4 regions of the Alishewanella sp. HH-ZS genome follow, and region 2 is predicted to be linked to each of the others. Evidence: predicted binding sites of a transcription regulator. Region 2 holds the regulator's gene; each other region holds the start of a gene.
The links. Region 2 encodes FNR, which switches genes on or off when oxygen is low (the NO sensors DNR and NnrR bind a similar motif). Its sites were predicted from a motif close to TTGATCTAGATCAA; they were not measured.
Positions count from the first base shown of each region.

Region 1: a site for FNR is predicted at 4,877-4,890, ahead of A9165_RS11780 (GbsR/MarR family transcriptional regulator). Genes of this name have one in related genera too.
Region 3: a site for FNR is predicted at 1,119-1,132, ahead of nrdG (anaerobic ribonucleoside-triphosphate reductase activating protein). Genes of this name have one in related genera too.
Region 4: a site for FNR is predicted at 5,695-5,708, ahead of A9165_RS01735 (putative zinc-binding protein). Genes of this name have one in related genera too.

Region 1 is NZ_LZEJ01000028.1:1-7,511, forward strand. Features, by position in the region: gene A9165_RS11760 (sodium-dependent bicarbonate transport family permease) at 154-1,188, shown strand; gene A9165_RS11765 (DUF3240 family protein) at 1,205-1,519, shown strand; gene A9165_RS11770 (cytochrome d ubiquinol oxidase subunit II) at 1,841-2,845, opposite strand; gene A9165_RS11775 (cytochrome ubiquinol oxidase subunit I) at 2,842-4,215, opposite strand; gene A9165_RS11780 (GbsR/MarR family transcriptional regulator) at 4,256-4,819, opposite strand; gene A9165_RS11785 (methyl-accepting chemotaxis protein) at 5,090-6,709, shown strand; gene A9165_RS11790 (adenosine deaminase family protein) at 6,836-7,511, shown strand, end outside.
Region 2 is NZ_LZEJ01000007.1:75,647-83,157, forward strand. Features, by position in the region: gene uspE (universal stress protein UspE) at 1-669, opposite strand, end outside; gene fnr (fumarate/nitrate reduction transcriptional regulator Fnr) at 776-1,480, opposite strand; gene A9165_RS04390 (sulfite exporter TauE/SafE family protein) at 1,517-2,191, opposite strand; gene ccoS (cbb3-type cytochrome oxidase assembly protein CcoS) at 2,181-2,357, opposite strand; gene A9165_RS04400 (heavy metal translocating P-type ATPase) at 2,354-4,738, opposite strand; gene A9165_RS04405 (FixH family protein) at 4,764-5,252, opposite strand; gene ccoP (cytochrome-c oxidase, cbb3-type subunit III) at 5,322-6,296, opposite strand; gene A9165_RS04415 (cbb3-type cytochrome c oxidase subunit 3) at 6,289-6,471, opposite strand; gene ccoO (cytochrome-c oxidase, cbb3-type subunit II) at 6,477-7,085, opposite strand; gene ccoN (cytochrome-c oxidase, cbb3-type subunit I) at 7,096-7,511, opposite strand, start outside.
Region 3 is NZ_LZEJ01000002.1:90,307-97,817, reverse strand. Features, by position in the region: gene nrdD (anaerobic ribonucleoside-triphosphate reductase) at 1-554, opposite strand, end outside; gene nrdG (anaerobic ribonucleoside-triphosphate reductase activating protein) at 577-1,038, opposite strand; gene A9165_RS01635 (hypothetical protein) at 1,284-1,805, shown strand; gene A9165_RS01630 (peptidylprolyl isomerase) at 1,922-2,689, opposite strand; gene narI (respiratory nitrate reductase subunit gamma) at 2,911-3,600, opposite strand; gene narJ (nitrate reductase molybdenum cofactor assembly chaperone) at 3,612-4,367, opposite strand; gene narH (nitrate reductase subunit beta) at 4,377-5,909, opposite strand; gene A9165_RS01610 (nitrate reductase subunit alpha) at 5,926-7,511, opposite strand, start outside.
Region 4 is NZ_LZEJ01000002.1:113,076-120,586, forward strand. Features, by position in the region: gene A9165_RS01715 (bifunctional protein-serine/threonine kinase/phosphatase) at 1-1,343, opposite strand, end outside; gene A9165_RS01720 (NarK family nitrate/nitrite MFS transporter) at 1,360-2,856, opposite strand; gene A9165_RS01725 (nitrate/nitrite transporter) at 3,184-4,455, shown strand; gene A9165_RS01730 (NnrS family protein) at 4,452-5,657, shown strand; gene A9165_RS01735 (putative zinc-binding protein) at 5,767-6,162, shown strand; gene moeB (molybdopterin-synthase adenylyltransferase MoeB) at 6,159-6,914, opposite strand; gene A9165_RS01745 (YbaN family protein) at 6,907-7,284, opposite strand; gene norR (nitric oxide reductase transcriptional regulator NorR) at 7,287-7,511, opposite strand, start outside.

The sequences.
Region 1 (7,511 bases), on a different contig from region 2:
GGGGATTTGTGTATAAGAGACAGGTTTTATACTGGGGTTTTTTACAGTAAGAATTAACATGGGAGTGAGCAAAATCAGTTAGTATCCTGCTGTTCAGTTTGCCACAGTATCGATTAGCCTCTATGCTGGCGCGTAGAGTAGTTTGAGGTGAAAATGGATATATTACTAACAGTCGCGGATTATTTTATCGTTGGTCTACAAAAACCAACTTTGGCATTTCTACTTGGCGGTATGTTGATTGCGGCACTCGGAAGTCGCCTCACCATTCCAGAGCCTGTCTACAAATTTATTGTTATCGTCTTGCTGCTAAAAATTGGTTTACAAGGCGGCATGGAAATCCGTAATGCTAACCTTGCTGCACTGCTACTTCCTGCCTTTTTTGCCGTCATAGCTGGTGTGTTAATTGTGCTGTTAGGTAAATACACCTTAGCAAAATTACCTGGTGTGAAAGAAACTGATGCCTTAGCCACGGCCGGCTTGTTTGGTGCGGTTTCAGCCTCTACCTTTGCCGCTGCGATGCTGCATTTAGATGATATTGGTATGGAGTACGAAGCCTGGGTATCGGCACTCTACCCCTTTATGGACATACCAGCCCTAATACTGGCAATAGTGTTAGGCCGCTTAGCCAGTGATCGGCAGCAAGCGATGGCCGAGGCTACGGCGGATAAACCCCAAAAATCAGTGCGTAAGCCTATCTCAATTAAAGAAATTATTATCGATAGCTTACAAGGTTCAGCGCTTACTGCGTTATTATTAGGGTTGTTAATTGGCTTATTCGCCAAACCGGAACCGGTATATGCTTCTTTTTATGAACCAGTATTCCGCGGTTTCTTATCAATTCTAATGCTCATTATGGGTATTGAAGCATGGCAGCGTTTAAGTGAACTACGCAGAGTGGCGCATTGGTACGTCGTCTATGCGATTGCAGCGCCAATTGCGCATGGTGCTATTGGCTTTGGCTTGGGCTATTTAGCGCATCATCTAACTGGGTTTAGTGCAGGCGGGACCGTACTATTAGCGGTGATGGCAGCGTCAAGTTCGGATATTTCAGGCCCTCCGACACTCAGGGCGGGTATACCCAAGGCAAATCCTTCCGCTTATATTGGTTCCTCAACCAGTATTGGTACCCCGATTGCGATTGCCGTCTGTATTCCATTATTCACCGAATTAGCGAAAGTCGTGTTTTAAGGCGCGGGAGTCCATTATGAAATATCAGGCTTATCAAATTAATATTATTGCGGAAAAGGTGCTGGAAGAAGATCTCATCGCGTTATTAGAAGAGGCTGGCGCCAAGGGTTACAGTATTTTCGAAGCGGGCGGCAATAGCTCTTTACACCTGCACCCAGCGCAGCATGCTTCAATTATCGATGCCTTACATCTGATGAAAATTGAGGTCATTGTGAAAGATCAGCAAAAAGCTGAACAGATTGCTGAGCAGATCACTCAGGAGTTTTTTGACACCCAGCCTGGCATTGTTAGCCTCAGCGAAGTGTGGATTTTCAGACCGCAAAAGTTTTAGGTAACTTAGCTGGCTATATTTAAAAGTCGATTATTCCTAAATTGGCTTATCGTAAGCTTTGCTGCTGTGGCCAGGGTTATTCTGGTATTTCAGCTGTTGCTCCTTTCTGGTACAACACTGCTATCGCCCTGAGATATGACGATTGTGGGGCGTAGGCTCCATTCTGTGAAGAGGTGGCGCAGTCGCCTAAACGTGTTTTAAACATTGACAGCAGCCCTCAAAAATGGAGGGCTGCTGTGTTTATGGTGATCACCAACTTTTCCTATTTTGGGTTTAAGCCATTAGCCTTACAAAAAATGGCTTAGCGCTCTCATTGTCTTATTAGTAATACTTCAAACCATCTGCCTTACCGCGAAACGCATAATAGGCAACCGCGGTATAGGCGGCGATAATCGGAATAACCACAACAGCGCCGAAGAAAATAATGGTCAGGGACTCTTTGGAGCTGGCCGCTTCATACAGTGTCATCTGGTTCGGCACCACAAAGGGGTAGAAGCTTAGTGCTAAGCCGACAAAGCTGCAGACAAAGATCACTTTACAGATAAAGAACGGCAGCCAGGCGCCGCGATCATCGGGCAGCGGTAGCCGCTTTAAAGCCAGATAACCCAGCGCAAACATCGCAAAACACAGCAGCGGAATGGCGGCAAATAAATAAGCCAGTGGTGGCTCGGTCCAAACCTGATATACATTGGCATTTACCAGCGGATTGATAGCGCTGACTGCCAGAATACCGGCCAGCGTCCAAACCCCGGCCAATTTACACTGCCGGATAGCATGGCGCTGTAAATCGCCACTGGTTTTGCCTATCAGCCAGGCATTGCCAATCATCGCATAGGCGGCGGTAACGCAGAGGCCGCTAAAGCTGGCAAACACGACACTGCCAACGCTGTATTCCAGCCCCATAACATAGATACCCAGCATAAAGCCCTGGCTAAAGGTTGCCAGCAAGGAGCCAAATTTAAAGGTCCAGTCCCAGCGGATTTTCCGCTCCGGTTTTACTTTGGCGCGAAAATCAAAGGCGACACCGCGTAAGATCAAGCCAATCAGCAACAAGGCGGCGGGCAAATACAGCGCATGCAGAATCGCACTGTGCGCCGCCGGAAAAGCCACCAGCAGCAAGCCGACGGCCAGCACCAGCCAGGTTTCATTGGCATCCCAGAACGGACCAATAGAGGCAATGGCGGTATCGCGCCAGGCTTCTTGCTGCATCGGCAGCGTTATGCCCACGCCCAAGTCATAACCATCCAGGATGGCATACAGCAGTACCGCCAGTGCTGTCAGGCCGGCGAACACCAGTGCCAGATTTTCTGCAGTCAGGAAATTCATGCTTCGACTCCTTCATTGGCGAGTTTGGCTTTCTGTTCCGGTAGGCCTGGCAGCGACAGGTCATATTCCTCAACCTCAATCGCCCGTTTTGCCAGCCAGAATAAGGTTTTAACATAGGCCAGCAGTAACACCACATACAGCGCCAGATACATGATTAGCGTTAAGGCAACCTGCTCACTGGCCACAGTGGTCACGGCGTCACTGGTTTTTAGCACACCATATACCAGGTATGGCTGGCGGCCGATTTCGGTCACATACCAACCGGCCAGGGTGGCGATCCAACCGGAGAACGACATGCCGATTAATACCTTATATTGCAGCGGTGATAATTCGCCTTTTCGGTACAACCGCAGGCTACACCACCAGGCAACGGCCAGCATTAATACACCGATACCCACCATCACCCGGAAACTGTAGAACACCGGCGCCACCGGTGGGTGTGCGTCCGGAAATTCGTTAATGCCTTTCAGCTCACCGTTTAAATCGTGAGTCAGAATTAAACTGGCCAGTTTTGGAATCTCAAGTGCAAAGCGGTTAGTTTGAGTTTCAGCATCAGGGATCGCAAACAGCACCAGTGGCGCGCCTTGCTGGGTATGCCAGATCCCCTCCATGGCCGCGATCTTTTGCGGCTGATGTTGCAGCGTATTTAAACCATGCAGGTCACCAACAAAGGCTTGGGTCGGTGCCAGCACAGCAGCGGTGAACAGGGCGGTTTTTAGTGTCAGGCGCGGTGCTTTTTTATTATCACCGCGATATAACCGGTAGGCAGAAATGCCCGCTACCAAAAAGCAGACCGTCAGTGCCGACGCCAGCAGCATATGGGTAAAACGATACGGGAAGGAGGGGTTAAAAATTATCGCCAGCCAGTCAGTGGCATGCGCTACGCCATCACGCATTTCAAAGCCAACCGGAGTTTGCATCCAGGAATTGAGCACCAGGATCCAAAATGCCGACAGCGTAGTACCTATTGCCACCAGTAAGGTGGCCAGCGTATGCAGCCAGCGCGGTACCTTGTTAAAACCAAACAGCATAATGCCGAGCATGGTTGCTTCGAGGAAAAAGGCGGTCAGGATTTCGTAGGCCAGTAACGGGCCGGCAATATTGCCTACTGTCTCCATAAAACCCGGCCAGTTGGTGCCGAACTGGAACGACATAGTAATGCCACTGACTACACCCAGTGCAAAGGTCAGTGCAAAGACTTTGACCCAAAAGCGGTAGGCGCGCATCCACACCGGGTGCTGTGACAGGTCAAAGCGGATTTTAAAGTACACCAGCAACCAGCCCAGGGCGATGGTAATGGTTGGGAACAGGATATGAAAACTGATATTGGCCGCAAACTGAATGCGTGACAGCAACAGGGTGTCTAACATGGCAACCTCACTACAACAGAACAACAGGTGGCAAAAACAGCTAGGCTTGTTTTGCCGGATCTTTTTTACCTAAAAACTTATCGGTAAATTCCAGTACCTTGCCAACGCCGGAGCCTAACTTCATTAAGGTATTCAGCTTCTCCGGCGACAAGGATTGCAGGCTTTGCGTCCATTCAGTAATGTTCTCCAGCAGATCGTGAATTTCGGCGATGCGCTTTTGGGCAAAGGCTTCTTCCGGATTAGCCGCTTCGTCCATCATAATGTCACGCAGTAAGCTAAGCGTCGGGTCCATTTCCCGTTTGCGCCGCTCTTCAAACACCCGGTTGGCCATATCCCAGATACTACCGCGGCTATGATAAAACTCGCGCCGCTCGCCGGGTTTATGGCTAACCTGCACCAGCTGCCAGCTACCCAACTCTTTTAACCCCATACTGACATTGCCGCGCGAAATCCCCAGCAGCTCACCAATTTCATTGGCACAGAGCGGTTGCTCGCTAATCACCAGCAGGGCGTAAATTTGGCCAACGGTACGGTTAAAGCCCCAACGGCTGCCCATTTCGCCAAAGTGGTAAACAAAGGATTCAATCATTGGAGTCATTTGCATATGCGCATCCCGTTACTGAACTTTCAGAAATTTCTGAAATAATAATACGCTTGTTGCTTGATCCAGATCAACATAATTTGCAGGTATGGCTGCGAACTAATTAAAAGAATTTAGTGGGCGTTGAGCGCACGATTCAGAAAAAAAGTTGGGCTTTTCTATCGACAGGACTGTTAAGGCTTGATAGAACTGCTAAAGTAGTGAAACTCACCCGCGAAACATTCATTACGGATCAAGTTAGTTACGCCGTTAACTTAATGCAAGGTTTAACCTATGTTTAGAACAATATCCATTCAAAAACGTTTACTGGCAGCCTTTGGCGCTCTGGCTTTTATGCTGGCCGCGCTGGGTCTTTATAACCTGAATACCATGTCGCAAATTCGTGAACGGGCGAATTTGGTTGAAACTAATACTTTACCTTCACTAATGAGCCTGGCGGACTTAAATCTGAACGTCACCCTTCTGCGGGCCTTAACCTTACGCTTGATGTTAACTACCGACATTACGCAGGAAGGCGCCACACTGAACGAAGTAGAGCAATTACGAGCAGAGGTGCGGCGTAATGAGCAGGCATTTTCTGCTAACATATATCTGGATGAAGAGAGGGAAGTTTTTGCTGATTTCGAAAAAAGATTACAGCAATATTTGCAGTTACAGCAAGAAGCGATCGAGTTTCTGAAGCAGGACGAGACCGGTATGGCGCTGGATTTGCTGCAGCAAATTAACCCGATTACGGCACAGATGACAACGGATTTACTCGATCTCACCCGTATCAAACAGCAAGCTGCTAACACCGCGCGAACCGAGTCAGTCAGTGCTTATCAGGCCGCCCGTATTATTGTTATTGTACTAATAGTGTTAGCGGTGGCGATTGCTATAGTGATTGCACTGGTTATTTCGCGCAGCATTAATGCACCGCTGGAGCAAGCGGTTGAGTCTGCCCGGCAAATTGCTGAAGGTGATTTGACGCAGCGTATCAATAAAGACGGTGACGATGAGTTAACCCGCCTGGCTGAAGCCTTACAACAAATGCAGCAAAAACTGCGTGATGCCATTGGCCATATCGCCAGCTCAGCCAGTCAGCTGGCCTCTGCTGCGGAAGAACTCAATGCCGTTACCGATGAGTCAGCGCGCGCCATTCAGCAACAAAATGACGAAGTACAACAAGCCGCGACGGCTATCACTGAGATGAGCTCAGCCGTTGATGAAGTGGCGGCAACGGCGATGCAAACCTCAGATGCGTCTGCACAATCGGCCAACTTGGCCAAAGATGGTAGCCAGAAGGTTACCCAGACCCGTGCTGTTATCGGCAAGATGAATACCGAGGTTCAGCAAAGCGTCACCGTGATTAATGTGCTGGCAGAAAAAGTCTCGTCAATTAACCAGGTGCTGGAAGTGATTCGCAGTGTGGCCGAGCAAACCAACCTGCTGGCGCTGAATGCGGCGATCGAAGCAGCCCGCGCCGGTGATGCCGGCCGCGGTTTTGCCGTCGTCGCCGACGAAGTGCGTAGTTTGGCGCACCGCACCCAAACCTCCACCGGTGAAATTGAACAAATGATCCAACAAGTGCAAGGTTCGGTACGTGAAGCGGTAAATGCCATGGGGCTAATTAGCCAAAACGCTGGTGATGCCCAAAATGTGGCTGAAGAAGCTGCCGCAGCCCTGGGGCAGATCGCGACCAATATTACCAGTATCAGCGATCAGAACCATGTGATTGCCAGTGCTGCTGAAGAGCAATCGAAAGTGGCACGGGAAATTGACCGTAATATTATTACTATCAGCGACCTGGCGAACCAGACCTCGGCAGGTTCGCAGCAAACCTCTGCCAGCGCAACAGAATTGTCGCGATTAGCAATTCAACTTAATGAGCTGGTAAACCGCTTTAAGGTTTAATTCATGTAAAGCAACAGGGCGCTATCGGCGCCCTGTTGCTTTTAGAGCTTATGCAATTTTTCGTTACCATTCCTTTGTGGCAAGCTGATTGTGATATTCTTTCAGCTAGTTAACAGAGGAATGATTATGCCACGCTACTCCGCCGACTTTATTAAGATGATGCCCAAGTCCGATTTACATTTGCATTTGGACGGCAGTTTACGGTTAGACAGTCTTATCGACATGGCCAAACGCAGCCAGGTCACTTTACCTTCTGAGACGGTAGCTGGCTTAAAAGAGCTGGTGTTCAAAGAGCGCTATCAGAATCTGGGTGAGTATCTGCATTGCTTCCAATATACCTGTGCCGTGTTACGCGACCCGGAAAACCTGCAGCAGGCCGCTTACGAGCTGGCACTGGATAATCAGGCCGAAGGCGTCAATTATATTGAAGTGCGTTTCGCCCCGCAGTTGTTGATTGATCTGACGCGCGGTATTGATTTTGACCAGATTATGCATGCAGTGAATAACGGGCTAAAGCAGGCGATGCAGGAGTATAACGCCACTGAAGCGGTGCTAAGCGGTCAGAAGCCGCCGTTCTACTATGGCATTATTAACTGTGCGATGCGAATGTTTGGTAACAAAGGTTTCTCACCCTATTACACCAACCTGTTTCAATTAATGCGTGATTTTGCGCCAATGGATGTGATTAAGCTGGCGGCGATGGAGCTGGTGCGTGCCAGTGTCCGGCTGCGTGATGAAGAAGGCATGCCGATTGTTGGTCTGGATTTAGCCGGGCAGGAAGCAGGCTATCCGGCCGGTAAAT
Region 2 (7,511 bases):
ATGTCGCTGCATGGTGCTGTTATATTCCTGCGGATTAAATTCCGGGATCTCGATGGCGATATTAACCGGAGTACCGGGGTAGGCATTCACCAGATGCACCCTGGCATTTAGCATGGCAGCCATTTGTTTAGCTTTATCAATCACCCTGTTATTCAGGGATTTATGATGCTCCTGCTCACTGCCGGCATTAACAGCGGCGATAATATTACCTTGCGCCGGCCAGGCATGCTCTTTTACCAGCAGCACCGGGCAGGGGCATTTGCGCAAAATATGCCAGTCAGTTGGGGTGAAAATCATCGATTTCAGCACATCGTGGTCATGGGTGCCTTTGATCACCAGATCAAAGTTATGCTCCAGCACAGCTTTGACGACGGCTTCGAACGGTCTGTTATGCCAGACCACCTGAATACTGATCTCCAGTCCTTGCGCCTGAGCCTGCTGCAGTAAGCCACTGACCCAGATTTCGCGATCTTTAATCACCGCCTGCTTCATTGCTTCGCGTTCGTCACCGGATAGCATGGTGGTCATCTCATAGGAGAATTCGTATACCGATAAAAACGCGGTCAGTTTACCGCCTTGTTTGCGGCTTAGCTCCAGGGCGCGGTCGAGGGCTTTCTGTTGTTCAGTCGTGGGATCTAATACCACTAAAACATTGTTATAAATCGACATAATGACTCCGGTTACCAGGTTGATGCACGCAATCTGTTAGATTAAGTGTAGTCAACATAACCGGAGTTGGTAGGCTGGCCTTTGTGTTAAATCAACAAAATACCGATTAACACTGACCGGCGAGGTTACTTAAGGCAGGGGCATCTAAAATGGTTATCAGTTTGCCATCCACTTCGATGATCTGATCTTTATGTAATTTACTCAGCAGCCTGCTAATGGTTTCAACGGTTAAACCCAGGTAATTGCCGATATCACTGCGGGTCATGGTCAGGCGGAAGGCTTTGGAGGAAAAACCACGGTTACCGTAGCGCGAGGCCAGATGGTTTAAAAAGGTGGCCAGTTTTTGTTCGGCAGTTTTGCGGTTTAACAGCAACAACATCTGCTGATCAGCCTGGATATCCTGACTCATCAGCCGCATCATCTGCTGCCGTAACTTGGGTAGCTGGTCCAGTAACATTTCCAGGTTGTTAAAGGGGATCTCGCAAATCATGCCGGTTTCCAGCGCTTCGGCGTAGCTCATATGCTGCTGGGTATTAATCGCATCAAAACCGATAATATCGCCGGGTAAATGGAAGCCGGTAATTTGCTGCTCACCTTGCTCGGTCAGGGTAAAGGTTTTAAAGGAACCGGTGCGTACCGCATACAGTGCTTTCAGGGCGGTGCCGCTTTCAAACAGGATATCGCCTTTATGTAACGGTCGTTTGCGCTGAATAATGTCATCCAGCTTGGTCATTTCCTGATCGTTGAGTGAAAACGGCAGGCACAACTGACTAAAACCACAATCCTGACAATTAATCGCCGAGCGTTGCATCGAATAAACCCTGAATTCCCTAATATAGTAGCTAGCTTAAAAAACTAACCTCTGCAAAGCAAGCCATATCGTATAAATGCCGTAGATAGCCAGTATAGCGGCGGTGCTATAGCGAAACCACAAGGCGCTTTTCAGCTGGCGCAGTAGCTGTGCGGCGCCACCAACGGCCAGGATCGCCGGCAAGGTGCCCAAGCCAAAGCTCAGCATCAGCAGGGCACCATGAAAAGGGCTGCCGCTGGCCAGACTCCAGCTAAGGGTCGAATAGACCAGACCGCAGGGCAAAAAGCCCCACAGCAGGCCATACCGATAGGCTTTCGTCGCTGAGTCAAGTGGTAACAGCGCCTTGGTATAGGGCTGGACGCGCTGCCAGAGCTTTTGACCAAGTCGTTCCAACTGCGTCAGGCCAAACCAGAGCCGGGCGATATAGAGTGCCATAGCAACCAGTAAGACGCCTGCCAGCAAGCGTAACCAGAGCATGGAGGCGCCAGCCAGCTGCATTGCGGTCAGACCAAAGTAGCCGACCAGGGCACCAAACAGGCTGTAGGTGGTTAAGCGGCCGGCACTGAGAAGCAGAGGGTAAGTATAACCTGAGTGGCGGCGCTCAGCCGGCACGCTAAGTTGCAAGGCACTGGCAATGCCGCCGCACATTACCAGACAGTGACTGCTGCCCAGCAGGCCGATCAGCAGCGCGGCCAGATAATCAGGGCTCATCTTTGTTCGCGGATGGTTTTGGCTTATCGTCCTCGTCAAACAGGATGCTCAGCCCTTCTTTTTCCAGATCTTCAAACTGTTTCGAGCGCACCGCCCAGAAGAAAATCCAGATCCCCATTGCGACAAAGAAGATGGCTATCGGGATAAGTACGTAAATGATGCTCATTTCTTTAGTAACCTCAATGAATTCGATACCACCAATAACGAGCTGAACGACATACCGATCACTGCAATATAGGGCGAGACAAAACCAGCTACGGCCAGCGGAATAATAATCAAATTATAACCGACAGACCATCCGAGATTTTGCCTTATCACGCTGGCGGTGGTTTTGCCACCTTTGAGCAATGCGGCTAACAGACTCACATCGGGTTTTAATAACACCACATCAGCCTGATTTTTAGACAGATCGGCGCCTGAGTGCACCGCAACCGAAATATGGGCAGCGTTAAAGCCCGGGCTGTCGTTAATGCCATCGCCCAGCATCAGTACCTGCTTGCCTTCGCTAATCAGCTGCTGGATATGCGTCACTTTTTGTTCTGGCGTACAGCCTTTATGCATAAAGTTAAGCTGTAATTCGCTGGCCAGTTGCTCGGCCTGTGATGAGCTGTCGCCGGTTAACATCCCCAATTGATAGCCCTGTTGTTGTAAACTGGCCAGCAGCGCCGGAACTTCCGGCCGTACTCTGTCACTCAGGGTCACAGCAGCTATCGGCTGCTGGTTAATCGTCAGATAGACCATGGCGCCGCTGACAGTGCGGCTTAGCTGACAAAAACTGGCACTGCCGACCCGCACCGCTTGTTGTTGCCAGTACCCGCTGATCCCGGCACCGACACTGACCGTTACCTGTTGCAGCTCTTCGGCAGCTGTCTGATAGGGCGCAAAGGCTCGGGCTATCGGGTGTTCGGAGTAACGTTCCAGATTTGCAATCAGATTCAGTGCCTGTTGCTCAGTGTAAGCCGTGCTTAGCATCTCGACGCTTTCGACACTAAACTTACCTTCGGTCAGGGTGCCGGTTTTGTCCAGTACAATATGGGTGATCTGTGGCAAGGCTTCTAACGCCTGAGCGTTTTTGATCAGTATGCCCTGGCGGTTGAGGCGGGCGAGGGCACAGGTAATGGCGGTCGGCGTCGCCAGGCTAAGGGCACAAGGGCAGGTTGCCACCAACACCGAGAGCGTCACCCAAAACGCGCGATCCGGATTCCACCAGAAATACCAGAGGCCGAAAGTCAGCACGGCAATTACCAGTAAACGCTCGACGAAGTACTTTGCCAACTGATCGGTTTTCTCGACCAGTTTGGGCTTTTGACTCAGGGTTTGTTGTTGCAGCTGGATGATTTGTCCCAGCCGGGAGTGTGCCAGCACTTCAGTCACCTGAATGGTCAGTAAGCCATCGTGATTAATACTGCCGGCCAACACCTGCTCACCGGGCATTTTGCTGATCGGCCGGTATTCACCGGTCAGCATCGATTCGTCAACCGAGCTTTGACCTTCCAGTACCAGACCATCAGCGGGCAGGGTTTCACCGGCCTTTACCAGGATCCGATCACCCGGTTGCAGGCGCCGCGCCGACGTCGCTTGCGGCCCGTTAGCAGTGAGCTGGGTGGCGGTTACCGGCATAATTTTCAGCAAGTTGCTGGTGGCTTCGCGCGCCTGTGCCCGGGCCCGGTATTCAAAAAACTTGCCCAGTTGCAGCAGGAAAATAAACATACAGACTGATTCAAAATAGACTTCACCGGTATGAAAGACGGTGGCATAGGATGACGCCAGATAGGTATACCACAGCGCCAGGCTGACCGGCACATCCATATTCATCTGCCGGGCCTTAATGCTGCGCCAGGCGCTAACCGTAAAGGGCTTACCGGCATACAACAACACCGGTAGCGTTAATAACAAACTGATCCAGCGTAGGTAGCCTTCGTGCGATTTTTCAATGCCGGTGAACTCACCAAAATACAGGCCAAAGGCCAGCATCATCACCTGCATGGTCAGAATACCAGACACCGCCAGTCGTTTCAGGTAGCGGTTCAGTTCCTGCTTAAAGGTTTGTTCTTCCTGATCGGCGACAAAGGGGCTGGCCTGATAACCAAGGGCGGCGATGCGGCTTAAGACCTGGCTTAGTGGCAACGCCTTACTATCCCAGCGCAATAAGGCGCGCTGGGTGGAGGAATTAATCGTCACGCTGGCGATCTGCGGCTGTTTTTTTAGCTGCTTTTCAATTAACCAGGCACAGGCGGCGCAGCTCATGCCGGAGATGGACAATTCCAGCTCGGTCAGCTCGCCCTGCTGCCGGCTGATATCGGCCAGCACCTCGGGCTGATCAAAGTTTTCCAGCTCTGCCGCCAGTTGCGCCGGCATGGCCGCAACCTTAGTCGCTGACTCAGTACGAAAGCGGTAATAATCGGCTAAACCATTCTGGATAATGGTATCGGCCACAGCCTGACAACCAGCGCAACAAAAGGGCTGCGCTGTGCCATCAATCTGCAGGGTAAAACGGTCACCGGTGAGTACCGGCTCATGGCAGTGAAAACATTTCAGGTCGCCCAAGACGCCTATTCCTTCGTACTTAAGGTTAGTTATAACCGAGTTTAATTTCCTGCTCTGCCGGCAGGGTTAGATTGGCTTTTAAGCGCCATTCATTAGAGTCATCTGAGACGGTCAGGCGCCAGCGGCCATTCGGTGTCAGCGGCAGGGTTGCTACGTACAGCAATTCGCCACTACGTTCAGCGTCGACAGCAAAATCCTGCGCTCCGAGAGTCGGATGGTAAAAATCAAGGTGGATCTTGTCACCTAAGACGGCATTTTCGGCAAAACGCACCACAGCACGGTTACCTGCTACCAGTATATGCGCGTCCAGATTCCGCAGGGCAGCTTCGCGATATTTGGCCAGTTGCAGATTTATACTTCTGCCCGCCGCATAATAATCGTCGATCACCACTTCCGGTTTATGCTGTTGCATCACTACTATGGTGTGCACAGCTTTTAATGCCGTAATCACCGGAATGGCAATCAGGATCCAGGGCCAGAGTTGTTTATACCAGGGTTTGGTGTCCAGTTGCATCAGTTACCTCTTTTATAAAACTAAGCCCCGGAACGGGGCTTAGATTCTAACAGAATGCCAGGCTTAGTGTCAGCGCAGGTCTTCCGGATTCGCCAGACGATAGACGTAGGCCGTCAGGATATGTACCTTATCTTCTCCCAGAGTCTCTTTAAAGGCTGGCATCACACCAAAACGGCCGTGACGCAGCGTTTCTTCGATATCCCTGGCAGAGCCACCGTATAACCAGATATTATTGGTCAGGTTTGGCGCGCCAAACGGCAGATTATGCGCCACGCTACCGCGACCATCGACACCGTGACAGGCGGCACACATACCAAACTTGGCTTTACCGGCTTCGGCGTCTTTTTCATTTACCGCACGGCCAGACAGTTGCAGCACATAGGCCGTCATCTCGCGGATACCCTGATCGCCCAGCGCAGCTTCCCAACCTGGCATGGCTGCTTTACGACCGTACAGCAGAGTTTCTTTAATTTTCTCCGGTGTGCCGCCATATAACCAGTCATTATCGGTCAGGTTCGGATAGCCACGCTGACCGCGGGCATCGGAGCCATGACACAGGGCACAGTTCTGCAGGAACAAGCGCTGACCGATTTTCAGGGCTTCGGTATCATAGGCTAGGTCCAGCACATCACGTTTGGCGAACGCCTGGAATACCGGGCCAAATACCTCATCGGCACGGGCATTTTCCACATCCAGCTGCACATGGCGGCCTTCAGCGCGGGCTAATTCCACCGCCTGGCGTGACTCTTCCAGAGATTTAATTCCCTGGTTAGAGCTGGTCCAGTTCAGGAAACCCTTATAGTTACCCAGACCCGGATAGGCAGCCAGATAGAATACCGACCAAATCAGGGTGGCGAAGAACATATAGGTCCACCACTTTGGCAGGGGGTTATTCAGTTCTTTTAAGCCATCCACTTCATGATCGGTGGTTTCGTCTTCCGGCACACCGACATAGTTTTTCAGGTTCCACACCAGCAGCACTACACAAAGTACTAATACTGGGATAGTCAGTACCCAAATCCAAAGATTCCAGAAGCTACTCATGCTCCTTCTCCCGTTTTGAATGTTGTTTTTCTGAATCCGGTTCGTCGTCAAACACCAGGTTAGCGGCCTCATCAAAATCTGGCTTACGCTTCTTGCTGTAAGCCCAGATAACAAAGGCAACAAAGCCAACGAATAGGATCACGGTCAAAATGCTGTGAACTGTTGCAAATTCCATAGCGCTTACTTCAGGGCTGTGCCCAGTGATTGCAGATAGGCAATCAGGGCTTCCATTTCGGTTTTACCTTTCACTGCGTCTGCAGCACCGGCGATATCTTCGTCGGTATAAGGCACACCAAAGCCACGGAAGATTTCCAGCTTACGGGCCGTATATTTACCATCCAGAATATTACGGTCTAACCAAGGATAGGCCGGCATATTGGATTGGGGTACAACTGAACGGGGATCCATCAGGTGCGCATGGTGCCAGTCATCGCTATAGCGACCGCCCACCCGAGCCAGGTCAGGACCAGTACGCTTCGAACCCCACAGGAACGGGTGTTCCCATACGCTCTCACCGGCAACCGAATAGTGGCCATAACGCTCCACTTCGGCACGGAACGGACGGATCATCTGACTGTGACAGTTGGTACAACCTTCACGGATAAAAATATCCCGGCCTTCCATCTGCAGGGCAGTGTAAGGTTTCAGGCCATCGACCGGCTGGGTGGTTTCATCCAGAAACATCAGCGGGGTGATTTGCACTAAGGTACCAAAGCTGATGGCGATAATGGTGAAAATGCCCAGTAAACCAACGCTTTTTTCGACTTTTTCGTGATGATTTTTTGACATTTCGCTCTCCTTAGGCGGCTGCTGCAGCAGGTTGGGCTGCTGGTGTTTTACTGCTTACTGTCTTGTAGACGTTGTAAGCCATCAGCAACATACCGGCGACGACAAAAACACCACCAATAAAGCGCATCAGATAGAACGGCATTGAGGCTTCCAGGCTTTGTACAAAGCTGTAAGTCAAAGTACCGTCCGTGTTAACTGCGCGCCACATCATGCCTTGCATAATACCGCTGATCCACATTGCTACGATGTACAGCACCACACCGATGGTGTGCAGCCAGAAGTGGGTGTTGATCAGTTTTAAGCTATACATGCCGTCTTTGTTGTATACGGCCGGGATCAGGTGATACATGGCACCGATAGAGATCATGGCAACCCAGCCCAGCGCACCTGAGTGCACGTGACCTACGGTCCAGTCAGTGTAGTGTG
Region 3 (7,511 bases), on a different contig from region 2:
TACACCACATGCTGCAGATGGTTTTCGATTTGTTTGCGATGGGTCTGCAGATAGTTGTCGCCATAATCTTTGCGTGCGAAGTAGTCGAAGTAGGTCAGAAACTCGACTGTGGCCACGGCCCCGGCAAACTGGCTGGACACGGCGAATACAAAGTTAACAAAGCAGCCGCAAAAGGACTCCAGATGTTTCGGAGCCTGCGACTCGCCCCCCAGTTTCGTCAGACCATCGCGTAAGAACGGATACATGGTAACCGACACACAATAGGGCTTCAGGCTGGTTTCGTCATGCACATAAATTTCATGTTGCTCAATTTGGCGCAGATACTCCTTCGCCAGCTTAGCATCAAATAATTCGCGGATCTTATTGCTGACCAGAGCGCGATTAACCTGAATAAACTGATCTTTCATCAGCTCAGCCTCCAGGGTCGCAATATTTTTCTGGGTGACATTGGCATTGGCATCCAGTTTCGAACCATCGGCAGCATTAGGTGCCAGTAAATATTGCTCAATAAAACTCAGTTTCTTTTGTAGTTGTTCGGTGTTAAGCGCCGCCATAGCCATTCCCTCTTGCATTGTGTTAGTTGCGTTGTTGAAAGTGCGAATTCAGACACTGGCCTGTTCGCAAATCGATAAATCTTTGATTGGTGGTTGGGCTTTGCAAACCGCCGCGCGCGGCAAACCAGCGCCCGGTTTTCACAAAAGTCAGCTCACTGCGGATGGATGGGCTTAGCTCAGCCAGTTCCAGCCCGGTATAGAGGCAGCGTTTTAAGCCTGCGGTTTTACTCAGCGTCAGCAGTTTTAGTAATGCTGGCGCTGCCCATTCGCCGCCTAAAAACAGCACACAGCTAATCAACCCCTGATAATCCTGCAAACGTTGCTGAAAATGCTCCGGGCTAAGGGGGTGTCCTTGTTTGGGATCCCAGCTATCGGCGCTATGGCAACCTTTACAGCCCAGCTGGCAGCCACTGAAGGTGTATGCCAGCGACACTTCGCCGGGTACTTCTTGCCAGACAACTTGTTCAGCGGTGTAATACAGCATAAAACCCTCTATCTTGTGTTGGTATTGTTAATTATCACTAGATATTGTGGTTTAGCTTAGATGCTTAGCGCGGTGAAAGGTTGATCCAGATCAAATTTTGCTAACTGTAACCGCCAGGCTGGCTTGCCAGGTCGCGTCATTACAGCAGTTGTTACCCCATCGGTGGTACAGGGGAAATTGCTTCAGCGTCGGTTAAGGCCGGTGGGCCACAATCAACAGGTGTTTAGCCAGAAATGGAGCCTGCTATGAAAACAGGTATCAATAAAAGCTTGGTAATTGCCACCCTATTAACCTTAACGGCCTGGCCGCTGAGTGCGCATCAGCAGCGCTATGATCCGGTCGAGCAGGTGGCACAGGATGTGGTCGCCTTTACGCTGCAACGGGCGGCAGACGAGTTGTTAAGGGTGGCGCGGATTGATCCGGTGTACCAGGGTTATAGCCGGCATTATGAAATCCGGCATGCCCCACCACGTCTTGACGATCGTACCCGTCAGCAACTACGTCGTTTAGCGGCTGAGCATCAGCGTAAACTGGCCAGTTATGAGCGTGAGCTGGATCGGGAGCTGGACAAACTGGCCCGTGAATACCGGCACGATACCCGCAAAGGGAAAGGCCGGCCACATCATAAAGAGCGGGAGAAATTTCAGCGCAAGGTGGATCGGGCTTACGACAAATTTGCGGTAAAAGTGGAACGCGAGCATGACCGCTTTGATCGCCAGCGCGATCGCATTCTGCGCGATGCCTATGCATATCTACCCAGACGCTAATTAACGGTTTGCACTTAAACCAGGCCGTATTCCGGTAAGAAAAAACCGCCAGCTGAACACCAGTGGCGGCGCGGAGAGACCAGCACGGATGCTGGTTGTGGAGCCAGGAATGCCTGTTACTGCATCAGTGGTGAGTCAGATAACTGGAAGTCATAGCCATCAATGTTGGCCTGAACGATCAGTTGATGAATGTACTGGGCAATGGCTTTACGCCTTACCTTTTCATTTAAGTAATCGGCAATTTTTTGCTTAACGGCGCTATAAGGCAGGGGTTGACCTGGTACCTTACGCATCACTTCGACCACATGCACCCCATACCGACTTTCGACGCCCTGCGGCATTAAACCGGGTTCAGCACTAAAAATCTGCCGCTCAAACTCCGGCACGGTCTGACCACGACTGATTTGTCCAAGACTGCCGCCAGTTTCTTTCGACGGGCAGGCCGAGTAGGTGCGGGCGGCCTCGACAAAGGGTGTGCCTTGGTGCAACTGTTGGATCAGTATCTCCGATAGGGTTTTAGCTTCAACCCGGGCAGCATCATCTTCCGGCGCCGCGGCCAACAGGATATGCCGTACCTCTAACAGCGGTGAGCTGGTAAAGCGTTGCGGATTCAGTTTGTAATACTGCTCACATTCGGCATCTGTGGCCGTGGGGATCACCACCTCGTGCGCCAGTAACGCATCCAGATAGTTATTTTCGGTAACCACATTATTTTCGGTGCTGATTTCCAGCCCCAGCGCGGTCGCACGCTGGCGCAGCAGTTCGCCAATCACCAGCGACTCGGCGGCTTTTAACATCGCCGTACGTTTGCTGTCTGCCGGATGGTACTGCATTTCCGCCATAATGGCGGCTTCGCTAATTGGGATGTTATTTACTTGAATCATATTAACCTCGGAAGCCAAATACTGTTGGCGAACTTAACCTCAGTCTGAAACGAGGTGGTCAGCGCGCAGTACACTTTGGCCGGGGACGTCTTTCGCATGGATGCGAAAGGGGAGCCTACAGGGATGTATTTACGGCGTGCCCCGGCAAAGTTGTACGGAGTGCTTACCACCGGATGAATGGTCGCAAGCACTGCCGCAAACACGATTAAACCATCCCACCTTTACCGCACAAACCGCTGCCGCACTATCTGGTGCTGCCGGCGCATATACTGTACCGGCACACTTAACATATGCACTAAGCGGCTGAACGGGAATACTACAAACAAGCTTAAGCCAAGGAACACATGCAGCTTAAAGATCCAATGCACGCTGCTAATTGACTCTGCCGCGGCAACGGAATTAAAGGTGACAGTGTTTTGTGCCCAAGCCATTAATTTCAGCATTTCAGTACCGTCCAAATGCCCCATCGAGACAAAGATAGACAGTAAGCCCAGGATCAATTGTGCGTACAGTAACAGCAGGATAGCGATATCCATCGGGTTACTGGTGGCTCGGATGCGTGGGTTAAACAGCCGGCGTTTAATCAGAATAGTCAGGCCGTAGAAACAGATCAGGCCAAAGATACCACCGGCAACGATAGCGATCATTTGCTTCATTGAGCTGGTAATACCAAACAGATACCAAAGCTCTTTTGGTAGCAGCAGGCCGGCAAAGTGACCTAAAAAGATCCCCAGAATACCGATATGAAAAGCAATACTGCCTTTACGCAGTTGTTGGCTTTCCAACAGCTGGGATGAGCTGGTTTTCCAGCTGTATTGTTCGCGGTCGTAACGGATCCAGCTGCCAATCACCATAATGGCGATGGCAATATAGGGGTAGATCCCAAAGGCAAACAGGTTTAAGTGTGCCATGTAAATGCTCCTTAAGCGCGCTTCGCGGCGGCTTCGTGAAATAGTTCTTGTGCCAGGGCGTCGGTATGCAATAAATCCGTGCTCAGCGGTACAAATTGATCGCGCCGTTGTGATTCACTCGGTTTATTGCCGGTGCCGCAGGCGCTGTTGGATTGCTCAGCGCTCATAAAGGTCACCATTTCCTCTTCCCAGACTTTATCCAGCGCCTTAGGGCTGTCGTCGCGTTTTTCGTTAGCGATCTGTGCCTTGATATCGGCCAGGTCGACCTCTGCTGCCGATAGCGCCAGCAGGGCCTGGAACAAAGCGGCGTAATTCGAGTCGCGCTGTTCCAGCCGGCAGGTCAATACCGCCAGGATAGGCGCAATTTCTTCCAGCCCAATTTGCGCATTTTCCGCGCCCTGGGTAGATAAAAACTCCAGATAGAGTGGCAGGTAGTCGGGTAATTCTTTGACCCCGATATCTAAACCGGCTGCTTTGTACTGCGCCTGTAAATCAACCATGGCCTGACCACGGGCACGTGATTCGCCATGCACATGCTCAAAAATCAGTAGCGATAAGGAGCGACCACGTTCAAACAGACCATCGTATTCAGATTGCCAGTCCATCAGCTCAGCGCCGCAGCGCTGACTGATAAAGGCACTGAGACTGTCTTTCTTGCTCTGCGGTAACTCACTGGCCGCAACCACGGCCAGTAACTCATCCTGTGCGGCAACCAGCTCGGGCCTGGGGTAATCCAAAAGCACGGAAATTAACTGTAGAATTTGCATAAAACCCCCTTAATCCTTTAGCTCAACCGGAATAACCTGGCGTACACCTTTGGCCTTAGTGCCAAACAGGTTAACGTCGTTATTGCCATCGCCACAGCCATTACCAAAGGTAAAGCCACAGCTGGATTTCAGGTCATAGGCATTTTCGGCATAGGCACGGTGGCTGGTTGGGATCACAAAGCGATCTTCATAATTGGCCAGCGCCATATAGCGATACATTTCTTCTACCTGCAGCGCATTGAGACCCACTTGCTTCAGCACATCCAGATCCTCGACGCCATCAACCTGTTGCGAACGTTTAAAGGCGCGCATCGCAATCATCCGCTCTAGGGCGCGAACTACCGGTGCTTCGTCGCCAGCGGTCAGCATATTGGCCAGGTAACGCAGCGGAATACGCAGCGACTTCAGATCCGGAATTTCGCCATTCATGCCGACATGACCGGCCTGCACTGCGCTTTGGATCGGTGACAGTGGTGGTACATACCAGACCATCGGCAGGGTACGGTACTCAGGGTGCAGTGGCAGCGCCACTTTCCAGTCCATCGCCATCATATACACCGGTGAACGCTGGGCTGCTTTAATCCAGTTATCGCTGATGCCTTCAGCACGCGCCGCAGCAATTACCGCCGGGTCGTTCGGATCGAGGAAGATATCCAGCTGTGCCTGATACAGATCTTTTTCGTTGGCGACACTGGCGGCTGACTCGATGCGGTCGGCATCGTACAGCAGTACGCCTAAGTAGCGGATCCGGCCGACACAGGTTTCCGAACAGGTGGTCGGCTGACCGGCTTCAATCCGTGGGAAGCAGAAGGTACATTTTTCGGATTTGCCGGACTTCCAGTTGTAGTAGATTTTTTTGTACGGACAAGCCGAGACACACATCCGCCAGCCGCGGCATTTGTCCTGATCGATCAGCACTATGCCGTCTTCTTCCCGTTTATAGATGGCACCAGACGGGCAGGCCGCCACGCAAGCCGGGTTTAAACAGTGCTCGCACAACCGGGGTAAGTACATCATAAAGGTCTTTTCAAACTGACCGTAGATGTCCTTCTGCACTACTTCGTTGAAGTTATTATCTTTTTTCCGTTTCTCGAACTCGGTGCCGAGGATTTCCTCCCAGTTTGGACCCCATTCGATTTTCTCCATCCGCTGGCCGCTAATCAGCGAACGCGGGCGGGCCACCGGCTGGTGCTTGGTATCACCCACATTATGTAAATGCTGGTAATCGAAATCGAACGGCTCGTAATAGTCGTCAATTTCCGGTAAGTCCGGGTTGGCGAAAATATTTGCCAGGATGCGGCGTTTACCACCGATTTTCAGTTGCAGTTTGCCGTTTTCGCGGACCCAGCCGCCATTCCATTTTTGCTGGTTTTCCCACTCTTTCGGAAAGCCGATACCAGGCTTGGTCTCGACGTTGTTAAACCAGGCATATTCGACCCCTTCACGTGAGGTCCAGACGTTTTTGCAGGTGATGGAGCAAGTGTGGCAACCTATGCACTTGTCTAAATTCAGCACCATGCCAATTTGGGCTCTAACTTTCATCTTACTTACTCCAACCTTATTTAGTATCAAGCCAGTCGACTTTGCTCATCTTGCGCACAATGACAAACTCGTCCCGGTTACAGCCAACGGTACCGTAGTAGTTAAAACCGTAAGCCTGCTGGGCATAACCACCAATCATATGCGTCGGCTTCATCACGGCGCGGGTGACTGAGTTATGGATACCGCCACGGGTACCGGTTAACTCACTGCCGGGCACGTTAACGATCCGCTCCTGGGCGTGATACATCATGCTCATACCTTCTGGTACCCGCTGTGACACCACGGCACGGGCTGCGATAGCGCCGTTAACGTTAAAGATTTCAATCCAGTCGTTATCTTCAATACCGGCTGCTTTGGCATCAATTTCACTGAGCCAGACAATGGGACCGCCACGCGATAAGGTCAGCATTAACAGGTTGTCAGAGTAAGTACTGTGAATCCCCCACTTCTGATGTGGCGTGATCCAGTTCAGCACAATTTCTTTGTTACCATTCGACTTCTTGTTCAGCACCGGCTGCACTGTTTTCAGGTTAATCGGCGGCTTGTAGCTACACAGCTGCTCACCGAAGTCGCGCATCCACTCATGGTCCTGATAGAACTGCTGACGGCCGGTAATGGTGCGCCAAGGGATCAGTTCATGCACGTTGGTATAGCCAGCGTTGTAAGACACATGCTCATCTTCCAGCCCTGACCAGGTGGGTGAGCTGATGATCTTGCGTGGCTGGGCCACGATGTCATGGAAGCGGATTTTCTCTTCTTCCTTTTTGGTCGCCAGATGGGTATGGTCGCGGCCGGTGATTTTACTCAGTGCGCCCCAGGCTTTTACCGCCACGTGGCCGTTGGTTTCCGGTGCCAGCGTCAGGATCATTTCTGCGGCATCGATAGCGCTATCGATTTTCGCCATACCTTTATTCACGCCGTCAGCGGTATGTACCCGGTTCAGCTTACGCAGAAACTCCACTTCATCCTTGGTATCCCAGCTAATGCCTTTACCGCCGTTACCGATTTTCTCCAGCAGTGGACCCACTGAAGTAAAGCGGGCATAGGTATTAGGGTAGTCGCGTTCTACAATATTAATGTGTGGCATAGTGATGCCCGGAATGGCCTCACATTCCCCTTTCCACCAGGCTTTTACGCCATAAGGCTGTGCCAGCTCGGCAGGCGTATCGTGGTGCATCGGTGTGGTTACAACATCGGTTTCCACGCCTAAGTGACCAACGGCAGCTTTAGAGAACGCCTGAGCGATGCCTTTAAAGATTTCCCAGTCACTGCGGGCTTCCCACACCGGATCAATGGCCGCGGTTAACGGGTGAATAAAAGGATGCATATCCGAGGTATTCATATCGTCTTTTTCATACCAGGTGGCGGTAGGCAGTACGATGTCGGAATACAGACAGGTGGTAGACATGCGGAAATCCAGCGTCACCCACAGATCGACCTTACCTTCAGCCGGCTGATCGGTCCATTCCACATCTTCCGGCTTTTTACCGCCAAAACCGCCTAAATCTTTGCCAAGCAGGCCGTGTTTGGTGCCCAGTAAGTGCCGCAGCATATATTCATGGCCTTTACCGCTGGAACCCAGCAGGTTAGAGCGCCAGATAA
Region 4 (7,511 bases), on a different contig from region 2:
TGCCCCAGCAGATAGTGCGGATCGGAATAGGTCGCGGTGCCCAAAGCGCCTTCGTGGTGCAGTGGGCTGTAGATTTCCGCCAGACCGGCAACAAACACCGAACCAAAATCCACCAATTTCAGGCTGCCATCGGCCAGACGCATAATATTGCCGGGTTTCAGGTCCTGATGAATGGCGCCCATGCGGTGAAACGCCTGTAGGCCTTCGGCTATCTGTTTCACCAGTTTAATTGCCAACGCGGGTTTAAGCGGCTGTGGCTGCTCTGCCAGCCAGTGCTCTAAACTCTGGCCCTGCAAATGCTCCATTAAATAGTACAGAAAGGTCCGTGGCCGGCTTTGTCGGATCACCTTAACTACGCGCGGCGACTGGATCCGCAGGCCAATCCACTCTTCGCGGATAAAGCGATCGATATAAAGCACATCATCGGCATAATTCTGCGATGGGCTCTTAAGCACCAGCTGCTCTGCGGTGGCTTCATCTTCCACCAGATACAGGTGGCTGCGGCTACTGGCATAGAGCTCTCGCACTACCCGATAACCATCCAGCTTCATACCTGGGCTTAACGCCGGCGGGAAGGGTAACCGGGTCAGCTCGGAGCTTAAATCATCCAGGCTCTGCTCAGGTAACTGCGCCACATCTACCACTATCGCGCTGACATTATCATCGCTGCCATGCGCTAATGCCTGCTCCAGTAATTGTCGGCTGCATTGCTCCGGATCCGTTACTGTCGTCAGCAGCTGAGTTAATTCGGCCTCGCTTAAAAAGTCGTGAATGCCATCCGAGGTTAGTAAAAAACGATCACCCGCTTGCAACGCCAATGCACCTTGCTGCGCTGCGACCTTGGCATCCATGCCCAGTGCCCGGCCTAAAAACTGCCGCTGCTCCGACAATACCGTAATATGATCCTGCGTCAGCTGCTGCAAACTGGCGTTACGCAACAGATAGATACGGCTGTCACCGATATGGAAGAAATGCGCAGTCCGCGACTTCAGCACCAAAGCACTAAAGGTACATAAATAGCCTTTTTGTTCATGGGCAAACTTATGACTGAATTGATACAGCTGGTTGTTGATGGTGGCCAGTAACTGCTCGGCACTGTAGGCCACCGACCAACTATCCGGAGTTTGCGGATATTCCTGACAAAAACGCTCGGTAGCCAGTTTACTGGCCTGAGCGCCAGCTTCAGCGGTACTGACGCCATCGGCCAGCACGAAACAGGCACCCTTATGTTGCAGTAAGTAGGCAGAGTCAGGCAACTGACAGGCAACCGCATCCTCGTTGGCCGCTTTTACGCCGGCCGCAGTCTGAGCGCCATATTGTAACTGCAGTGCTAACTCTGCCACAGCGGCACGCCCTTATTTAACCGACATTAATTCTATGTACTGTACCATCTTCCGCCACCTCGACAATATGTCCCTTAGGATCGTCGAGGAACATCACCGCTACCAGGCCAATCAATGCTGAGGCGGCAATCACATAGAAGAAGGTACTAAAATCGACATAACTTAGTACGGTCAGGTACACCACAGCCCCCACATTACCGTAAGCACCTGCCATCCCGGCGATCTGGCCGGTCATACTGCGCTTGATCAGTGGCACTATCGCAAACACCGCACCTTCGCCGGCTTGCACAAAGAAGGAGCAGGCCATTACCGCTAATACGGCCAACGGGATCCACCAGTGGCTGTCCATCAAGCCCATCAGAAAATAGCCGGCAGCCAGACCACCAATCAGGATCACCATACTCTTACGCCGGCCAAATTTATCAGAGAACCAGCCTCCCATTGGCCGCGACACCAGATTCATAAAGGCGAACGCAGACGCTAGCAAACCCGCTTTTACCGCCGTCATCCCCTCGAAGGTTTCCAGGAAATACAGTGGCAGCATTGATACCACCGCCAGCTCAGAGCCAAAGGTCGCAAAATACGCCACATTTAAAATACCGACCTGCTTAAAGCTGTATTTGTCATGCTCCGGCACACCTTCGCGCAAATGTTCGGCGTTGATTTTCCAGGTTTGTTGCGTCTGGAAGATAAACAACACCACCAGCGCGCCCCAGATGCTGTACATGGCGGTTTCGGAGAACAAATTCACCCCTGCTGGTGATAAACGCCAGGCCAGGATCCCCAGTGCCAGGTGCATTGGGATATTCATCAGAATCAGGGCCCACAATGCGCCCCAGCTGGTAACCACCATGGCGCCAGTTTTCTTCGGTTTAAAATAGGTCGAGCCTTTGGGCGTATTACGGGCAAATTTATAGAAAATCAGCGAATAGACCGCACTGATCACCCCAACTGAGGCAATCGCATAGCGCCAGCCATTTTCACCACCGAACATCAGCGCCACTGTTGGCAGCGTCATCGCGGCTGCCGCCGAGCCAAAATTACCCCAGCCACCGTAGATACCTTCAGCGGTACCAACCTGGTTATGCGGAAACCACTCACCAACCAGCCGGATCCCTACCACAAAACCTGCGCCGACAAAGCCCAGTAAAAAGCGGAATAAGGCCAGGGCATCATAGGTATTGGCAAAAGCAAAGCCGATACAGAGCAAGGCCGAGATAAATAACAACACCGAATACATAATACGCGGGCCATATTTATCCACCATCATTCCCACTACGATGCGCGCCGGAATGGTCAATGCCACGTTTAATATCAGCAAAGCCCGGATCTGGGCATCGGTTAACGCCAGCGCTTCTTTGATATGCATCAGTAAGGGCGCATGAGCAAACCAAATCACAAAGGTAAGAAAGAACGCAAACCAGGTCAGGTGTAACATTTTTATTTTTTGTTCAGCAAAATTAAGCAGATTGAGTTTACTGCTTTGCCCTGCCGCAGACGCTGCGCCAGCCATACAGACCTCCTGAAAGAGTCATAGAATGATATTCCAGTACAAGTCTAGGGGTTTTTAGGCCGGAAAAATTGATCTGGCACAACAGCCGCCAGCCCGCGCCGGGCCTGCACTGAGGGCCGCTACCTCCTTTGGAGTAGCCAGCAATTTAGCGCTAAAAGCCGAGCCCAACGCCATCACTACCCCCTATGAGGTAGCCTGCCTTGCCGCAGCCTTAGCCGCAGAACTTAGGGGGTACTGCTTTTTGGCCGGGCAGGCCGCTAAGCTTTTCGCTATGCTAGGCGCAGTGAGTCTTGCGCCTGGTACAGGCGCTTATTTGGGGAGTAACGCATGCAGGCAACCCATCCTCTGGCGCGCCGGGCGCTGCTACTGGCTACCCTGGCTTTTGCCGGCTGCTTTTCGGTGTGGACGCTATACGCGGTGATGGGGTTGGATATCCAACAACAGCTGGCCCTGAGCGCCACCGAATACGGTATTTTACTGGCAGCCCCCATTTTTAGCGGGGCGCTACTACGTATTCCATTGGGAATGCTGGCAGATCGCTATAATGCCCGACTGCTGTGGCTGGGGTTAATGCTCAGCTGCATTCCGGCGCTGGCATTGCTGCCACTGGTAAGCAGCTTTTATGGTTATCTGACCACCGGCCTCTGGTTTGGTTTAAGTGGCGTTTCCTTTACCTTCGGCATCCGCTATGTGACCGACTGGTTTGCCTCGCGCCAGCAAGGCCTGGCGATGGGTCTGTTTGGCGTAGGCAATGCCGGCGTCGCCATCACCTTTATTCTGGTGCCCATTATTGTCGCCTGGTGGGGCTGGCAGTGGGTTGGGCCTGTGTATGCCGTTGGGCTGGCTTTATTGCTGGTGTTATTCTGGTTGTTGTCACCGCCCTCGCCAAAAACTGCAGGCCCCACCGCCAGACCACTGACTCTGCGTCAGTTAGTCAGAGATGCCCGGGTCTGGCGCTTTTCACTGTATTACTACTTTGTATTTGGTGGCTTTTTAGCCCTGTTGCTGTGGTTACCACAATATTATATGCAGGCCTATGCGATGAACGCCCAGCAGGCAATGGCCTTTACGCTGTTTTTTGTCGCGACTTCCAGTATGGTCAGGGCATTAGGTGGCTGGTTTGCCGATCGCTATGGTGGCCGGGCCGTAAACTGGAGTGTGTTCTGGGTCTGCCTGGTGTGCTTGTTCTTTCTGAGTTACCCCCCCACTACCCTGATTATTCATGGCCTGGAAAAAGATGTCCAACTGGAGATCTCCGTTAATGTCTGGTGGTTTACGGCCCTGATCTTTGTCATTGGCGTAGCTCAGGGTTTTGGCCGCGCCAGCGTGTATAAAGTGATTCACGATTACTACCCTAAGCATATGGGTGCAGTCGGTGGCTTTGTTGCCGCCATTGGCGGTCTGGGCGGTTGTACCCTGCCGGTGCTCTTTGGCCTGGCGCAGGATGCACTGGGTATTGTCACCGGCTGCTTTATGATTCTGTATGGCGTGCTGGCGCTATGCATGATCACCATGTTTTTCGCCAATCAGGCAGCGCAATATCAACAGCGCCTGCAGGATGCCCGTAGTAATAATTTTTTATTGGATGACGACGAATGATGCAAATTACCGATCTGGCGACCGAGCAAAAGCTGTTGCCGCTATTGCGCCAGGCATTCCGGCCGCTGTTTTTATTCGGCGCCGCCTTTAGCGCTATCGCCATGCTGTTGTGGGGGCTGATCTTGGGCGGTCAGCTGCAGCTGCAACCTGTTGGTCAGGTATTATTCTGGCATAGCCATGAAATGATCTTTGGCTTTGCCTGTGCCATCGTCATCGGCTTTTTATTAACTGCGGTGCAAAATTGGACCTCACTACGCGCACCGCATGGCCCGACGCTGTTATTGCTAACACTGCTCTGGCTGGCCGCCCGTCTGCTTCTGCTCTTTGGCGAGGCGCTGCCCCTGTGGCTGGTCGCCCTGGTGGATCTGAGCTTTTTACCACTGGCCGCCTGGTTACTGGCGAAACCACTACTGGCGGTACAACAATACCGCAATTTGTTTTTTGTACCAGTGTTACTGCTGCTAACCGCCTGCAACCTGATCATGTATCTGGGACTTTTTCTTGGCCGTTATGACTTACAGCAACTCGGTAGTTTAAATGCCATCTGGCTAATCACCCTGTTAATGGCCATTGTCGGTGGCCGGGTGATCCCGATGTTTACTGCTAATGGCACCAAAACGCCAAAAGTTGAGGCGCTGCTCTGGCTTGACCGCGCTGCTTTGGGCAGCCTTTGGCTGATCTTTGTCTTGCATTTTTTCAGTCTGGCGCCGCTGTTACCCGCTAGCCTGTTAAGCGCCCTCTTTGCCCTGAGTGCGCTGCTGACCGCTATCCGCTGCGCGCGCTGGAAAATCTGGCTGACATTTAAAGTATCCCTGCTGTGGTCGTTACATCTGGCTTATTGGTTTATCCCGCTGGGCCTGGCGTTATTTGCGTTACGTTATGCCGGCTTTGCCATCAGCCAGAGTATCGCACTGCATGCGTTAACGGCTGGCGCCATGGGATCAATGATTCTGTCGATGATGGCCAGGGTCTCGCTTGGCCACAGCGGCCGGCTGTTACAACCAAAGCAGATTATGGCTTGGGCTTTTCTGCTGGTGGCGCTGGCCGGTATCAGCCGTACCTTACTGATTTGGTTACTGCCAGCGCATACGTTTAGTCTGCTCTGGCTGGGGATTGCTTGCTGGGTGTTGGCCTATGCCTGTTATGTGCTGGTGTACTTACCGGTATTAACCACGCCCAGAGCAGATGGCCGGCCGGGCTAGCCGGCCTTACCCATGAAGGGGTAAAGCTGGTGCCGCTTTGATTTATATCAAGCTGCCGACGCAGTGGACTTCTAAACTTCAGCTATCGCAAGTTTTAGGAAGCCACATTATGAGTCATAGTTACGAAACAAAGCCGCTGGTTTATGCCTGTTCTGGTTGCTCCAATGTGGCGCAACTGGCGAACGATCTAGCCGTGGTGATGGATCGGGAAGGCCTGGCGGAGATGTCCTGTATTGCCGGCGTAGGTGGCAAGGTTAAACAACTGGTTAAGGTTGCGCAATCTGGCCGGCCGATTCTGGCAGTCGATGGCTGCCCGCTTAACTGTGTTAAGCAAACGCTGGCCACGGTAGACGTGGTGCCGACCTGGCATCTGGAGCTTACGGCTTTGGGTTATAAAAAGCGCGATCATGAAAACTGTGATCTGGGCGATGCTTACCAGTTGTTGCAAAAAGTGCATAGCGACGTGCTGCCGCAACTGACAAAACAGCAAGGAGCCAGGCATTAACGCCGCCGGCATACCGGACAATCAGGATCCACGGTTAACTGAAACTGCTGCCACTGACCGCTTAAGGCATCAAACAACTTTAACTGGTGATACTCGGGTTCACCAACCGCAGCCAGAATCTTTACCGCCGCCAGGGCCTGCATTACCCCTAACACGCCGACTACCGGCGATAGAATCCCGGCCTCCATACAACTAAGTTGCTGTTCACCAAAAAAGCGGCTTAAACACTGATAGCAAGGATCGCCAGGCTGATGCCGTAAACTCAAGAGCTGGCCCTCAAAGCGAATAGCGGCAGCTGAAACCAGCGGCACACCGGCGTGAACACAGGCGGCATTGATGGCGTTGCGGGTGCTAAGGTTATCAGTACAGTCCAGCACCAGGCTATAGCCGGGAATCAGTTGTCCTAGCGCGGTTTCATCCAGCCGCTGCGCCAAAGCGGTCAGCTTAATGTCACTGTTTAATTGTTGCAGCTGCTGCAAGGCAATACTGACTTTTGGCTGGCCAATATCCTGCTCGCGATACAGTATTTGCCGCTGCAGATTACTGCGATCAATGTTATCGTCATCCACCAGGGTAAGCTCGCCAACGCCACTGGCCACCAGGTAAGGCGCCGCCGCGCAACCCAGCCCCCCCATGCCAACCAATAGTACTTTGCTGGCTAATAACGCTTCCTGACCACGAAAGTCCAGCGCTGGCAGCATTAACTGCCGGCTGTACCTCAGTGCCTGCTGCGGGTTGAGTATCTCAGTCATCTGCTGTCTCCTGTGGCTGTGGCCGCCGCCATAGCCAAACGGCTACCAGCAACAGGCAACCGGGTAAGATAGTTTTTAATAACAAAGGCGCTGTCGACAACCACAGTAGCAGCATACTGGCCAGCATCATGCCGGACGCCAGCCATTTCGCTCGCCGCGACACGGCGCCCTGCTGCCGCCATTGTCGGATCGACGGGCCAAACCTTTGATGCGCCAGCAACCACTCTTCAAACTGCGGCCAGCCCTTACCGGCAGCCCAGGCCGACAACAACACAAAAGGCACTGTGGGCAAACCCGGTAACGGAATACCCACGAGGCCCAAAGCCAAACTGCACAGGGCTAATAACCGGTAGCCAGTAGTTTTTAGCATGGTTATTTTAATCCCAACCGTTGCGCCAGTTTATGCAGATTACTGGCATCCAATTGCAGTGCCCGCGCCGCCTTCGACCAACATTGTTGATGTTGCTCCAGCGCCTGCAGAATCAATTGCTGCTGATACTGGTTTACTGCCTCTTTCAATCCCTGTGCCGGCAAGATTGTCGGTGCCGGCGACAATGGCGCCCTTAGCGTTTGCGGCAAGTCCAGTAACTCTGGCTG